DNA from 2 places in the Bacillus sp. GW823-FHT06A11 genome. Region 2 is predicted to be linked to the other one. Evidence: riboswitches for the same ligand, from Rfam matches in the RefSeq annotation. Region 2 holds a riboswitch; the other holds the start of a gene.

Region 1 (8,056 bases), on a different contig from region 2:
ATTGCCGTAATCGCTTCTCAGCAAGCAATTACAGCTAGTCCAATTTCAGCTGCCACAGTTGCTCTTTTAGCAATGTTAGCTGACTATAAAATCACTTTATTAGATATTTTAAAAGTGAGTATTCCTTCTACTTTCATTGCTTGTATGTTAGCAGCATTCGTTGCTAGTAAGATGGGAAAAGAATTAAATGAAGACCCTGAATACTTGAAACGATTAAAAGAAGGAATGATTCCTAAGCTTGAAGAGAAAAAAGAATTTGTAGGTATAAAGGGCGCTAAATTATCAGTTATCCTTTTCCTAGTAGGAACCTTCCTTGTTGTACTTCTTGGTTCATTTGAAACACTTCGCCCAGGATGGATAGTTGATGGAAAGTTAGCTCGTCTTTCCATGCCGAACACAATTGAGATGGTTATGTTAACTATCGCGGCTCTTATTATTATTTTCTGTAAACCAAATGTAGAAAGCATTGTGTCTGGTAACGTCTTTAAAGCAGGAGCAACAGCAGTTGTTGCTATTTTCGGTATCGCTTGGATGGGAGATACTTTCTTTAATGGAAACTTAAATATGATTCAAGGATCTATTCAGCATTTAGTAACAAGTGCACCTTGGCTATTTGCCATCGCACTATTCATTCTATCTATTTTACTGTACAGCCAAGCAGCAACAGTACGTGCCTTAATGCCACTTGGACTATCCCTTGGTATTCCACCAGCGCTACTGATTGCGATGTTCCCTGCAGTAAATGGATATTTCTTCATTCCGAACTATGGAACAATCGTTGCTGCCATTAACTTTGACCGTACTGGTACAACAGGTATCGGTAAATACGTATTAAATCATAGCTTTATGATTCCAGGCTTAATTGCAACATTTACTTCTATCGGCATTGGAATGCTTTTAATTTCTATTATGTTTTAAAGAAAAAGCACAAACCCTTATTTAAAAAGGTTTGTGCTTTTTTAATCAAATGTTTGTTTAAATTTTTTGGGCAGTCTACTTCTCGATGTAGCACTTAAAATACTACATGTCCTTTTCTACAAACTTCTCTTTACTTCTTCAGCTAATTTTCTCGTACTTTCATACGCAGATTCAGCTAAACTAATTGCTGAAATAACTGAAACACCGTCCGCACCCGCTTCTATAACTGCCGCTGTATTTTCAATTGTAATCCCACCAATACCAACGATTGGCACTGTAATTCCTTGTTCTCTAAAATAAGCTAATCCTTTCGTTCCTTGAACCGCTTTCGTATCTTTTTTCGTACTCGTTGGAAAAATAGGTCCAACGCCTAAATAATCTGCTCCATTTTCGATTGCAAAGCGTGCTTCTTCAATTGTATGAGCAGATACGCCGATAATTTTATCTCCCATTTTTTCACGAACAGATGTAATCCCTTCATCATCTTGTCCTACATGAACACCATCTGCATCTAATTCAATGGCTAATTCTACATCATCATTTACAATGAAAGGAACACTATATTCCTTACAAAGCGTCTGCAATTCTTTTGCAAAGCGCACTCTATCTCCTCCGATTAAAGAACCTTCCCCCTTCTCGCGAAACTGAAAAAGTGTCACTCCACCATCTAACGCTTCTTTCAATACAGCTAAAGGATCCCTCGTGCAGTTATTACTTCCCATAATAAAATACACTTGCAATAGGTTAGACATTTTCTTTGTTTCAATGCGCATCATGTGTTTCATCCCCCTTACTCTAACTCCTCAATCTTCCCATATTTCTCTATATCAGCTGAAGTTGTATTCGCTAATTGATTTAAAAATTCAATTTGGAAACTACCTGGCCCTTTTTCTACTGTTTTAGCAGCTGCCAGTTCCGAAGCTACACCATAAAACGTTAATGCTGCTACAGTTGCCTTTACATAATCTTTTTCAACTGCTACAAATGCTCCTATTACTGAAGTTAGTAAACACCCTGTTCCCGTAACTTTCGTTAAAATAGGGTGACCGTTTCGAATAAGAACAGTTCGCTCTCCATCTGTAACAACATCTTCTTTTCCAGTAATGACCGCAACTGTATTCAATTCGTCTGCTGCCTGCCTTGCAATGCTTACAACATTGCCCTTTCCAGTACCAGCGTCTACCCCTTTAATTTCCCATTTTTCATTAATAACATTTGCTATTTCAGCTGCATTTCCGCGGATAATCGCTAAATCGATTTCAGCCGGAATATGTCTCGCAACTTCTGTTCGATACGAAGTTGCTCCTGCACCAACTGGATCAAACAGTACTGGCACATTGTTCGCATTTGCTGATTTACTCGCGAGTAACATCGCTTCTACTTCTTCAGAACGAAGTGTCCCCATATTTAATACTAACGCTCCAGCAATGCTCGCCATTTCTGCTACTTCTTCTTTTGCATACGCCATTACAGGCGATGCCCCAAGTGCCAACAAACCGTTAGCAGTAAAATTTGTTACAACAACATTTGTAATATTATGAACGAGTGGATTAGATTCTCTCACCAAATCCACTACTTTACTAATTTCTTTCATATTCATCCTTTTCATCTCCTAACTATAATGATGGGAGATACACAAAAAGACACTTTGCGCGTACGCAAAGTGCCTGAACATGTGCTTTTACACTCTCCCTACGCTGGCATTATCCAACAGGTTCAAATGGTCAATGACGGACTAGTAGCCATACTCTCAGTTTGTATCCACAAACTCCCATGTGTTTCTTATTCATCTACTTCAAAGTCTACTCTTATTCTAGTAAAATAACAAGTTCTTTACTTTTCTATTTAATATAGAAGCAACTGATAAAGTGAAACTTTAATCAGTTGGGATTTTGTTCACTCCATTAAAAACAGCTCAAATATGGAGCGAAACTGAATCTCAAGAAGATGTATGCTATATTTAACTTATGGAAATTTGAAAGGATGTTTTTAATATGTCAAAAAGCGTTGTAATCGCTGAAAAACCTTCCGTTGCACGAGATATCGCTCGTGTACTGAAGTGTGATAAAAAAGGAAACGGCTATCTTGAGGGTAATAAATATATTGTAACTTGGGCTTTAGGTCATCTCGTTACATTAGCAGATCCAGAAAGTTATGATGTGAAATATAAAAAGTGGAATTTAGAAGATTTACCGATGCTACCTGAGCGTTTGAAATTAACGGTTATTAAACAAACTGGTAAACAATTTAATGCTGTAAAAAGTCAGCTACTTAGAAAAGATGTAAATGAAATTATTGTAGCAACAGACGCTGGACGTGAAGGGGAATTAGTCGCACGCTGGATTATCGATAAAGTTAAGCTAAATAAACCAATCAAACGTTTATGGATTTCTTCTGTAACCGATAAAGCAATTAAAGATGGTTTTGCAAATTTAAAACCAGGTAAGGCATATGACAATTTATATGCTTCAGCAGTTGCGCGTTCAGAAGCTGACTGGTATATCGGTCTTAATGCAACTCGTGCTTTAACAACTCGCTTTAATGCTCAGTTAAATTGTGGCCGTGTACAAACGCCTACTGTCGCTATGATTGCTAGTCGTGAGGATGAAATAAAGAACTTCAAAGCTCAAACTTACTACGGCATCGAAGCTCAAACAATGGAGAAGCTCAAACTTACTTGGCAAGATGCAAATGGCAATAGCCGTAGTTTTAATAAAGAAAAAATCGATGGTATTGTAAAAAGTTTAGATAAACATAATGCTACTGTTGTGGAAATTGATAAGAAACAGAAGAAGTCATTCTCTCCTGGTCTTTACGATTTAACTGAATTGCAACGTGATGCAAATAAAAAGTTCGGTTACTCTGCTAAAGAAACATTAAATATTATGCAAAAATTGTATGAACAGCATAAAGTACTAACGTACCCTCGTACAGATTCACGCTACATTTCATCTGATATCGTTGGAACACTTCCAGAACGTCTAAAAGCATGTGGTGTTGGAGAATACCGTCCCTTCGCACATAAAGTATTACAAAAGCCTATCAAACCTAACAAATCATTTGTTGATGATAGTAAAGTAAGCGATCATCATGCGATTATTCCAACAGAAGGATACGTTAACTTCTCAGCATTCACAGATAAAGAACGCAAAATTTATGATTTAGTTGTAAAGCGTTTCTTAGCTGTTTTATTCCCAGCATTCGAATACGAGCAACTAACATTACGTACCAAAGTTGGTAGTGAAACGTTCATTGCACGTGGAAAAACGATTTTACATGCTGGTTGGAAGGAAGTATACGAAAATCGATTTGAAGACGATGATGTAACTGATGACGTAAAAGAGCAGCTTCTGCCTCACATTGAAAAGGGCGATACATTAACTGTAAAGTTACTTATGCAAACATCAGGCCAAACGAAAGCACCTGCACGCTTTAATGAAGCAACTTTACTTTCAGCAATGGAGAATCCTACAAAATATATGGATACGCAAAATAAACAACTTGCTGATACGTTAAAATCGACTGGTGGATTAGGTACTGTAGCGACACGTGCTGATATTATCGACAAGCTATTCAATTCGTTCTTAATTGAAAAACGTGGCAAAGATATTCATATTACTTCAAAAGGCCGTCAGTTACTTGATTTAGTACCAGAAGAGTTAAAATCCCCTACACTAACTGGTGAATGGGAACAAAAACTTGAGGCTATCGCAAAAGGTAAGCTGAAAAAAGAAGTATTCATTTCTGAAATGAAGAACTATACGAAAGAAATTGTTTCTGAAATTAAATCGAGTGATAAAAAATATAAACATGACAACATTTCAACGAAGTCTTGTCCAGATTGCGGTAAACCAATGCTAGAAGTAAACGGCAAAAAGGGAAAAATGCTCGTATGCCAAGATCGTGAATGTGGTCATCGTAAAAATGTATCTCGTACAACAAACGCTCGCTGTCCACAATGTAAGAAGAAACTAGAATTACGTGGTGAAGGTGCAGGCCAAATTTTCGCATGTAAATGTGGCTATCGTGAGAAATTATCAACATTCCAAGAGCGACGTAAAAAAGAATCTGGAAACAAAGCCGATAAACGCGACGTTCAAAAATATATGAAACAACAGAAAAAAGAAGAAGAACCATTAAATAACCCGTTCGCAGACGCATTAAAAAAATTAAAATTTGATTAAACAAAAAGGTTCCTACCTCTATCGGTAGGAACCTTTTATTTTAGTGAATAATTTTACTTCCTTTTGCATTCTCAACAAATTTTTCACTTGATTTGTTAATTGGTGTTTTCAGTAATAACGCAGCAACAATCATAACTACTACGAAAGCACTTAACACAAGTAAATCTCGCGTTACGATATCCCATAGCATTCCGCCTACTGTTTCACGAATTGCACTAATTGCATATGTGAACGGTAAGAACGGATAAATTGCTTGGAAGAACGCTGGTGTCATTTGGATTGGGAATGTTCCGCCCGATCCTGCTACTTGTAGTACAAGTAAAATGATCGCCATCGATTTCCCAACGTTTCCGAAAATAGAAACGAGTGAGTATACGATACAAACGAAGACTCCACCAATAAATAAACTAAATAACACAAACCAGAACTTATCGACTACGTACGTACCGAGTAAGAATATATCTCCCATCGATACGATAAACGCTTGTGAAAGACCTATCGTTAAGAACGTTAATAAACGTCCGAAGTAAATTTCATGGCTCTTATAATTCGCGCCCTCTTCGTGTACTTCTACTGTTAATAATGAAACCATTAATAATGCGCCTACCCATAATGCAAGCACTGTATAGAATGGTGACATTGCTGAACCGTAGTTCGGCATCGCAAATAATTTATTCTCTTTTAAATTTACTGGATTCGCAAAGTAATCACTTTGCTTCTCAACATCGTTTTTCAATAAGCGTATAATGTCTTTTAAATCCTCTTCAGATTCAAAATCACGAATTTTATCTGCTAATTCTTTAATCTTTTTCTCAGTAGCTGGCATTTCAGCTTTAATATCTGCTAATTTCTTTTTCCCGTCTACTAAGCCTTTTGATGAATCTTCTAGTAATTTTTTAACATCTGGAAGCTTTTTGTCTGCTTCTTTTAAAATTTGAGATGTGTTTTTAGACATCTCTTTTGTGCGAGCAATTGCTGCATTGAAATTTGGAGTGATTTCTGAGTCATATTTAGCTAAAATGTCACCAATTTGGCCCGAAACACTTTTAGACACTTGATTAATACTTTCAATAACATCTGCTGCTGGTTTTTGACCTTTATTAATAGCGTCAATTCCTTTATCAGTTAAATCCATTCCTTTTTGCAAACCATCTTTTGCTTTATTTAACTTAGAAATTGTACCATTAAGGTTTTTATCACTATTCACATCAGCTAACACTTTATTTGTACTTTCCAGAACTGGAATCATGTCATTAACTAAATTCCAACTTGCTTTGAACTGCCCATTCAAATCATTTAAGGCTACTTTTGTAGAATCTAATCCATTAACACCTTTGTTACTTAAGTCTTCTCTGGCTTTTTCAAGCTCTGTTTTTAATCTGCTGTAATCATTTACAGCCTTATCATATTTTTCTCTACCATTGTCTAACGCTTCATTTGTTTGATTTACTAACTCATTTGCTTTTTTTATATCTTGATTTAAATTACCTCTTAGTTGCTGAGCATCTTCTTTTACATTCTCAGCTTTGTTTTTCAATTGTTCAGCTGTGCTTACTGCTTTTTCGAAATCTGCTACAAAATTTGTATTATAATCTTTTTCTGCTTGATTTACTAAATTATTTACTGCATCTAACTTTTGATTTACAGCATCTCGCACATCTTGTTTAACTTCTTGGCCAGAACTAATTAAATCTCCTACATGCTTAACTCTATTGTTAGCATCCACCATAGAATTTTTAAGCACTGTTAAACTTTCCACTCTGTTTCCAAAGAACTGTTTACCGAAGTCCGTTGAAGCTGCTTCCTTAAACGTTGTAAAGAAATCAATCAAATATGAAACGCTATCGATACGCTCTTGGAGCAATTTCGAAGCATCTTGCACATTTTTCTGTGCTACAGCTGGATCCACACCTTTATTTTGAAGACCATCCATAACACTTTTTACATATGCGGTTCCAACACGAGTAGAATTGAAAACATTATTTACAGTTTGATCAATATTTTTAGCAACATTTTTATACCCCTCACCATTCACCTGCGGTAACGCTGGAATCTCTGGTATTTGCGGTATTTGTGGAAGAGTTATATTAGGTAACACTGGGAATTTAGCCGGATCTGGAAGTGCCAGATTGAAATCCAATGATGGATTCTTTAAGAAATCCGTAATTGCCGCGGCACCATCTAAACCTTTTTGCATTACCATTAAATTATTCTTAATAGTTCCTGGAGCACGTTGCAATGTTTCATCATTTCTCGCAAAGAATTTATCTAAATTCCCTAACGCTTCTTGCCCATCATTCATAACACTCTCTACAACCGGCAACTCTTTTTGCGCTACTTTTACAACATCTTCTGCTCGAGTTGCATCATCTAATGCCTTATCCATGAGTGTATTCATTTCTGGGAACTGCGCTTCTAACTTAAATACAAGATCTTTTACTTTTTCGATACTTGGTAAATTTGTTTCTAAATCGATTCCAAGATCATTGAAAATTTTAAAAATCTCACCGTTTGCTGTTTTAACAAAGTTTTTACTAATTTCTTCTGTAATACCTGATGCACCTTTTGCTGTAATCTTCGGTGCAATTGCGTTTACTTTTTCATTCACATAGTAATCCAGTTCTGGTTTTTTAGGATTTTCATCCAGAACAGTTGCAATTTTTTCAGAGAAGTCTTTTGGAATCGTAATACTTGCATAATAATCCCCACGCTCAACTCCGTAAATTGCTTGTTTCTCATCTACAAATTTCCAGCCAAGATTTTTGTTTTTCTTAAGGGAGTCTACAATCTCTTTCCCGATATTAATATCTTTCCCTCTTAAATTAGAACCTGCATCTTGGTTAGAAACTGCAATGGGAACCTCTTTTGTATTTCCATACGGATCCCAAGAAGCTTTAATGTTAAACCATGCATATAACGATGGTAAAATCATTAATCCTAAAACAATAACAATT
Region 2 (8,056 bases):
TTTGAATATAACAATATTAATTTTTAGTGGTACGATAATAAATTAATATTTCCTACATAGATGAAAAGGGAAGGGGAATTATATGAAGGCTGTACAGGGCGATCCAAATTGGAATTTGGTTACAGATACATATATAGAACCAAATAATTTTGCTGAATTATTTTCTTTGCTTGTACCTTGTCACCCAAAAGGTGAGGGGAAAGAACGAACTATATTAGTATGGAAAGAGAAAGAATTTTATAAAGAAGAAAATTTAGCGGCATTTATCGTATATGGCATGAATAAAGTAAAGAATTTACCGCAGTTTCATAAAGATGAAATTCCAACTTTAGTGCGTATTCTTCGCTTATGCCAAGAGATTGGTTGGTATGAAGAGGCAAATGCTTTTATGATAGCACAAGGATTAGCTGAGTTTGTTCATACTTCATTGGAATATGAAACATGGGATCTTTTGACGCAATCAGTTGCTTTAAACTATTTAATTATTAAATATCGTATAGGTGAATTGACAGATAGGGATATTGAAATTTGGGATAGAGTTAAATTTAATGAGAAATGTATAACCGATTGTAAACATTTATTATCTCATAAAGAAGTATTGGAATTTACATTCTTTTATATGTGCAAGAGAGCGAAATCATTATCAAAAGAGCAATTAAATAGTGATATGATGAGTTTAGCAATGTATTGTAATACTTTCGTATATGATTTATATACACATGATTTATTACGGAAATATCGTAAGTGTACAGATTTCCTATCATATTATGGACCTAGTCAGGCAGTTTTAGCATGTCAAAGAGCTGTATTATCTCAAATTTCCGATCGCTTAGACCCATTAAAGACAACACATGTAGATGATTATTTATATGTAATGAAAGAAATGATGGAGCATATGACGATAGGAGTAATGGATCGATACGGTCATTTTATTGGAAAGCTACTATCTTATGTGCCATTTTTCGAGATGATACAAGTTCCACAGCATGCATATTATTGTGAAGAATTACTGTATATTTGTAAGGGCATTGAATATAAAGAAGAAACACTACGCAATTATATATTTATACAATTACATGATTGTTTACCATCATTCTTTAGGCTATTTCTTAAAAATAAGCGTTACGCAACGATTCATGATATTCTTTTCTATTGGTGCGATGACGAACAACGAATGAGCTTAGAGAAAAAATATAATCTGAGCTTTATTTATGAAAAATATGCTTGTGGATAAACAATATTTTCGATATGAAAAATTAATATAAATTAAAAAGGATCTCCAGTTTATGTGAGATCCTTTTTTGTTAGTAAAACAAGGAGAAAGTGATTAAAACAAGAAACAACATTCCATATAGAAGAAGTTGTGCAGTATAACTTCCTTGTATACCAAAAAAAGTATTGGCTTTCTTATACAAATGCAATATGTATTTTATTGGAGTATCTTTGAAAGATTGGTACACAGTGTCTCCTCTTTCTAAGCTTCTTGTTCTTGTTTTTGTTTTTGGTTATAAGGGACATTAATATATCTAGCTACAAATAATAAAACAGCCATAAAGAATACTGGAAATACAGTAGATAAATAAAAGCCATTACTAATTATATTTGTTATGAGAGCACTCAAAAGAAATATAGCGTTATAAATATGGGCAATTTTTTGTTTTAGTTGCACTTGAAATGATTCCATCATAATTTCTAATGCAACAAAAGCAATAATAATAGATAAAAATACAATGTTTGTATTGTAAATGATTAAACAACAGATTAAACCTAAAAAGGCTGCGTATTCAATTATAAGAGGTATATTGCGTGGCATACAATTTACCTAACTAAATATGGCAGTGGATTTACTGCATTTGTTTTTTCAAAATTCCATTCTCCATTATGTAATTCAAAATGAAGATGTTGCCCGTATGAATGACCTGTGTTGCCCATATGACCTACTAATTGTCCAGCTTGTACTTGATCACCAGTTTGTACAGTACGATCCTTCATATGAGCATAAACAGTTGTATATAATTTCCCATTGATTTGATGCGCAATGAACACAACATTGCCATAGCTAGCTGAATAATAAGATTTCACAACTTTACCTGCAGCAGCAGCTTGGATAGAGACGTTCCCTGGAGCAGCAATATCTATACCATAATGCATTTGTTCCCAGCGTATATCAAAGGTTGAGCTAATTCTTCCTTGAGCAGGGAATTTGAAAGCAGCTGGAATAGATGAAGGCTGATCTGTTTTAGCCTGTGGTTGATTTTGTACTACATAGTGTTTTGCTACATATCCGTATCCTGTGCCAAAACGAATTTTATACCAAGTTCCTACAGTTTCTACTACTTGTACTTGTGTACCGTTTTGTAATGAACCGAGTAGAGCGCTACTTGTACTAGTGTTGCTACGTACATTCAGATTAGGTGTTGCAACAGTATATTTTGTATTATTTTGAACGGTGATTCCTTTTACTAAGGGTTGTGAACCATTAGAGATGAATGCTTTTTGTACGTAACCCGTTTGGCCATTATGTGATATTTTATACCATTCGCCTTGATCTTCTTGAACGGTAATAAACTTGCCATTTGGTAATACATCTAAAATGGAAGATTCTAAATTAGGTTCAGAGCGAACGTTTAATGCATTAGCATTGACGATGTATTGATCATTAGATTGAAGTTTGTTTTTTAGTAAAATAGCATCTTTTTGTACATAACCTACTTTATTATGAACAGATACTTTATACCAACCATTAGTTGTTTCAAGGATGTTCACTTTTGTATTAAAGCGAATTGTATCAATTGATGTGCTTTTTACGTTATCTTCTGTATGTAATGCTACTTGATCGACTTTGACATACCCAGTTTTAACATTAGATAATTGTTCAGCGTTTGCTTTTTGTACATTTGTTTCACCCATAGAAGGAAGTAAAGAAGCAATCGCTACAGTAGTTGCTGTTAAAGCCGTAGCTTTCATATTCATGGAATAGAGACCTCCTCTAGTTGTATAGTTGTAATTTTATTATAGTATAAAGATATAATATAGTGGGTGTATTCACATAAATGTAATATGAAATCAATATAAAAATAAATTTTTTGAGGATAATGATTCCTTTTTATACAATTAATTTGGGTTTTATTTTCTAAAATAGAATGTATGTATTGTATAACTTCAATATTTTGTTGATAATTAAGAAAATTAAAACAGTTGATGATGTCTTATTAGGGTGTTATACTGACAGTGATAATTTTATAGTTTGCTAGGAGAGCTGGTGTTGCCAGCTGAGAGTAGGCCGTAAGCCTTTGATCCTTTTTATTACCTGATCTAGATTATGCTAGCGTAGGGAAGCAATTCGGACACTAACAATGAGTCCCCGTTTCTTTGCGTATAGAAACGGGGCTTTTTTATTTGAAAATTTCATATTGAAACCACTAGGGGTGCTTGATTTGCTGAGAGAGGAATAATCCTTAACCCTTATAACACCTGATCTAGGTAATACTAGCGAAGGGAAGTGGAACATCGAATAAATGTATAATTTTATTTGCTGTAACCACTTCTTATATATAGAAGTGGTTTTTTATTTAGATACATATATTGAAAGGGGATAGAGAAATGAAATTTTGTGATAGATTATTAGAAACTGTGCAACCGGTTTGGGAGATGAGTCATAATCATCCGTTTGTAGTGGGTATGGGAGATGGCACGTTAGAAAAAGATAAATTCCAGTATTATATTATTCAAGATTATTTATATCTGCTAGATTATGCAAAGTTATATGCGATTGGTGTTGTAAAAGCAACGAATCCACAAGTAATGGGAAAGTTCGCTGAACAAATTGATGGGATATTAAATGGCGAAATGACAATCCATAAACAATATGCAAAAAGACTTGGAATTTCTATAGAGGATATAGAGTCTGCGAAACCATCTGCTAAAAATTTAGCTTATACAAATTACATGATGTCTGTATCTCAAAATGGCACACTTGCAGAATTAATAGCAGCGCTTCTTCCATGTATGTGGAGCTACTGGGAAATTGGAAAGCGTTTAAATGATATTCCTGGAGCAAGAGATCATGAGTTTTTTGGTGAGTGGATTCAAGGATATAGTTCGGAAGAATACGGTAATCTTTGTATTTGGTTAATAGATTTATTAAATGAAATGGCAGTTGGAAAGTCTGAGAAAGAACTAGATAGATTAGAGGAGATTTTCTTATATTCCAGTCGATTTGAATATTTATTCTGGGATATGTCCTATCGTAAGGAGATGTGGGGATTTGAGGAGCAAGAACATACTACAGTTTCATAATGTTTCTTTTCATTACGATGAGAAAGCAATCATCCATGAATTAAATGCTTCTATACATGAGAAAGAGTTTGTCAGTATTATCGGACCGAGTGGATGTGGGAAAAGTACTTTATTTCGCCTTATTACAGGCCTAGAGAAGGTAAGTATTGGAAAGATAGAACTGACAGAAACAAAGCACCATCCTGTAGGATATATGCCGCAAAAAGATATGCTTTTGCCGTGGAGAACAATTATTGAGAATGCTGCTCTGCCGCTAGAGTGCCAAGGTGTACAGAAGAAAGAAGCACAAGTAAAGGCAAAGGAACTGTTATATAAATTTGGTTTACAAGGATATGAGACAAAACATCCGAAAGATTTATCTGGTGGTATGAGGCAACGCGTATCTTTTATCCGAACTTTGTTAACGGGCGGGGAGATATTGTTATTAGATGAACCGTTTAGCGCGTTAGATGCTTTAACGAAGGCCTCTTTGCAAGAATGGCTGTTTGAACAATGGCAAGAGTGGGAAAAAACAATTTTATTCATTACTCATGATGTTGAAGAAGCGTTATTTCTTTCGAACCGAGTTTTAGTAGTGGAACAGCAGCCGATAACGACTTTGACTGAGCGGATTGTACCACTTGATCATAACAGAACACGAAAAGATTTATATAAACCGGAAGTATTAGCGCTGAAAGATGAGCTTCTTAGTATGTTACAAAGGCAGGTACTTGTGTGATGAACCGATTGAAAGAATTAGTTCCTGCTATTACACTTTCTAGTATTTTACTAGCTGTGTGGGAAATAGGAGCAAGAATTGTAGATGAGATGTACATTTTACCGTCACCGTCTGCGATTGTAATGAAGATATGGAAACTAAAAGACATATTATTTACGGTTCATTTACCTGCAACGTTATACGTCGTTTTAATAGGTGTTGTTATTTCTATCGTATTAGGTGTAGGGCTAGCGATGTTAATGAATGCGAGTACATGGATGGAAAGAGCATTTTATCCATTATTAGTTGCTTCACAAACGATTCCGATTACTGCGCTTGCTCCGCTATTTGTTTTATGGTTTGGATACACAATTTGGAGTAAGGTTGTTGTCACAGTTTTAATTACGTTTTTCCCGATTGCGGTCAATACGTATGATGGACTGCGTAGTACAAAAAAAGAATGGGAGGAGCTCTTAGTTACATATGGAGCAACGAAAAGAGATATTTTTCTTAAATTAAAGTTGCCGTCTGCTCTTCCTTATTTTTTCTCAGCTTTAAAAATTGCAGTTCCGCTTAGTGTTATCGGAGCAGCAATTGGAGAATGGCTCGGTGCACAAGCTGGACTTGGATATTTCAGTAAGAGAATGATGACGCAGTTAGATGGAGCTGGCGTATTTGCACCCATTGTATTGTTATCATTATTAGCTATTTTCTTCGTCGTACTTATTTCCATATTAGAAAAGAAATTCATTAGTTGGAGGAAGCATTCATGAAATTTTTAAAGCGCATCTTTGTGTTTACATTATTAATTGCAATGATTACAGGATGTTCGAGTAATTCAGCATCAGAAAAAAGTAAAAAAGAGAAAGAAATAACAGTCATGTTAGATTGGTATCCAAATGCGGTACATAGCTTTATTTATGCAGCAATTGAAAAAGGATACTTTAAAGAAGAAGGTGTAAAGGTAAATATTAAATTCCCTTCTAATCCGACTGATCCATTAACATTGGCAGCAGCAGGGAAGGTGACAGTTGGCTTGTATTATCAGCCAGATGTTGTTATGGCAAGAGCAAATGAGCAAATTCCAGTGAAATCAATTGGGGCTGTCGTACGTTCACCATTAAATCATGTCGTATCGCTGAAATCAGCGGGTATTCAATCACCGAAAGATTTAGAAGGAAAAACAGTAGGATATTCTGGAACACCTTTAAGTGAGATGTATTTAAAAACGATGGTAAAAGAAGCTGGTGGTAATCCTGATACAGTGAAAGTAGTTGATGTTGGATTTGATTTAGTACCAGCCTTAATTACGAAAAAAGTGGATGCGGTAACAGGGGCATACATTAATCATGAAGTACCGGTTATGCGTCATGAAGGCCATGAACCAGCTTACTTTAATCCAGCTGATTACGGAGTACCGAACTATCATGAACTTGTGTTTGTAACAGGTGATAAAACGTTGAAAAAAGATAAAGAAGCGTTGCAAGCTTTCTTACGTGGTACGAAAAAAGGCTATGATTTCATGAAGAAAAACCCAGATGAAGCATTGAATATTTTATTAAATCATCAAGAAAAAGAAAACTTCCCACTTGTGCCAGAAGTTGAAAAGGAAAGTATGAAAATTTTATTAGAGAAGATGGAAACGAAAGATGAGCCATTTTTATCAGATTCAAAAGAATCTTGGGAGAAACAAAATAAATGGCTGAAGGACAAAGGAATGACGAAAGAAACCGTTCCAGCCGATGAACTATTCGAAAATATTTTAAAGTAGGCGAATGAATATGAAAAATGAGCTCCACGTAATCTCAAATGGCCATATGCCATTCGAAGAGTTAGTGAATGTAGCGATGCAAATTGAGAGTGAGATTGATTATTTGCATATTCGTGAGCGTGAGAAGAGTACGAAGGAGTTATATGAAGGTGTGGAAAGTCTTTTAATGGAAGGCTTTCCGGCTTCTAAAATTGTCATAAATGATCGAATTGATATTGCAATTTTATTAAATATTCCTCGTGTTCAACTAGGGTATCGAAGCACAGATGTAAAGTCAGTGAAAGAAAAGTTTTCGTATTTGCATGTCGGTTATTCTGTGCATTCGCTAGATGAAGCGATAGTAGCATTTAAAAATGGAGCGGATTCACTCGTTTATGGTCATGTATTTCCGACAGATTGTAAAAAAGGTGTGCCAGCGAGAGGGCTTGAAGAAATTTCTGACATTGCAAGGTGTTTATCTATACCGATTACAGCAATTGGAGGAATTACTCCAGAAAACGCAGTGGATGTCCTTACTAACGGTGTAAGCGGTATAGCAGTTATGTCCGGAATTGTAAGTAGTAGTGACCCGTATAGCAAAGCGAAATCTTATAAGGAATCAATAAGAAAGTGGGCGGAAAAACATGTGTGAGAAGTATGATGTAGCGATTATTGGTGGTGGTGTAATTGGTAGTTCAGTTGCACATTTTCTAGCAGAAAGAGGACATAAAGTAGCGATTGTAGAGAAGCAAAGAATTGCATCGGAAGCTTCAAAAGCAGCTGCTGGTCTACTTGGTGTTCAGGCAGAATGGGATGCGTATGATCCGCTATTTGAACTTGCTAGAGAAAGCCGAGCTATATTTCCACAACTTGCAACAGTTTTACGTGAAAAGACGGGTATTGATATTGGATATGAAGAAAAAGGAATTTATCGTATTGCTCAAAATGGAGATGAGAAGAAAAGAATCCTTCACATTATGGATTGGCAGCAAAAAACAGGTGAAGATTCCTACTTTCTAACGGGAGACCATGTGCGGGAAAAAGAGCCGTATCTATCCGAATCCATTATAGGAGCAGTATATTATCCGAAAGACGGTCATGTTATTGCATCAGAGCTTACGAAAGCATTCGCACATTCTGCGGCAATGTCAGGTGCTGATATATATGAACAGACAGAAGTATTTGATATTCGTATTGAAAATAATAAAGTGACTGGAGTTATTACAAGTGAAGGTATTGTCACATGTGAGAAAGTCGTTATTGCAGGAGGTTCATGGAGCACGAAGTTACTCAATTATTTTCACCGCGAT

What was found. Region 2 has a riboswitch for thiamine pyrophosphate ahead of tenA (thiaminase II). Riboswitches for the same ligand answer to the same signal wherever they lie in the genome.
Region 1: it holds a riboswitch for thiamine pyrophosphate, as region 2 does, so the genes downstream of both, thiM (hydroxyethylthiazole kinase) here and tenA (thiaminase II) in region 2, are expected to answer to the same signal.

What each region holds. Positions count from the first base shown of each region.
Region 1 is NZ_JBXAHS010000007.1:105,022-113,077, reverse strand. Features, by position in the region: gene AC1Q8L_RS25360 (anaerobic C4-dicarboxylate transporter family protein) at 1-918, shown strand, start outside; gene thiE (thiamine phosphate synthase) at 1,035-1,694, opposite strand; gene thiM (hydroxyethylthiazole kinase) at 1,709-2,518, opposite strand; TPP riboswitch at 2,591-2,703, opposite strand; gene topB (DNA topoisomerase III) at 2,913-5,102, shown strand; gene AC1Q8L_RS25340 (YhgE/Pip domain-containing protein) at 5,143-8,056, opposite strand, start outside.
Region 2 is NZ_JBXAHS010000001.1:1,665,100-1,673,155, reverse strand. Features, by position in the region: gene AC1Q8L_RS08475 (DUF3965 domain-containing protein) at 83-1,234, shown strand; gene AC1Q8L_RS08470 (hypothetical protein) at 1,475-1,813, opposite strand; gene AC1Q8L_RS08465 (SH3 domain-containing protein) at 1,819-2,973, opposite strand; TPP riboswitch at 3,243-3,354, shown strand; TPP riboswitch at 3,415-3,518, shown strand; gene tenA (thiaminase II) at 3,604-4,299, shown strand; gene AC1Q8L_RS08455 (ABC transporter ATP-binding protein) at 4,268-5,017, shown strand; gene AC1Q8L_RS08450 (ABC transporter permease) at 5,017-5,769, shown strand; gene AC1Q8L_RS08445 (ABC transporter substrate-binding protein) at 5,766-6,767, shown strand; gene tenI (thiazole tautomerase TenI) at 6,778-7,398, shown strand; gene thiO (glycine oxidase ThiO) at 7,391-8,056, shown strand, end outside.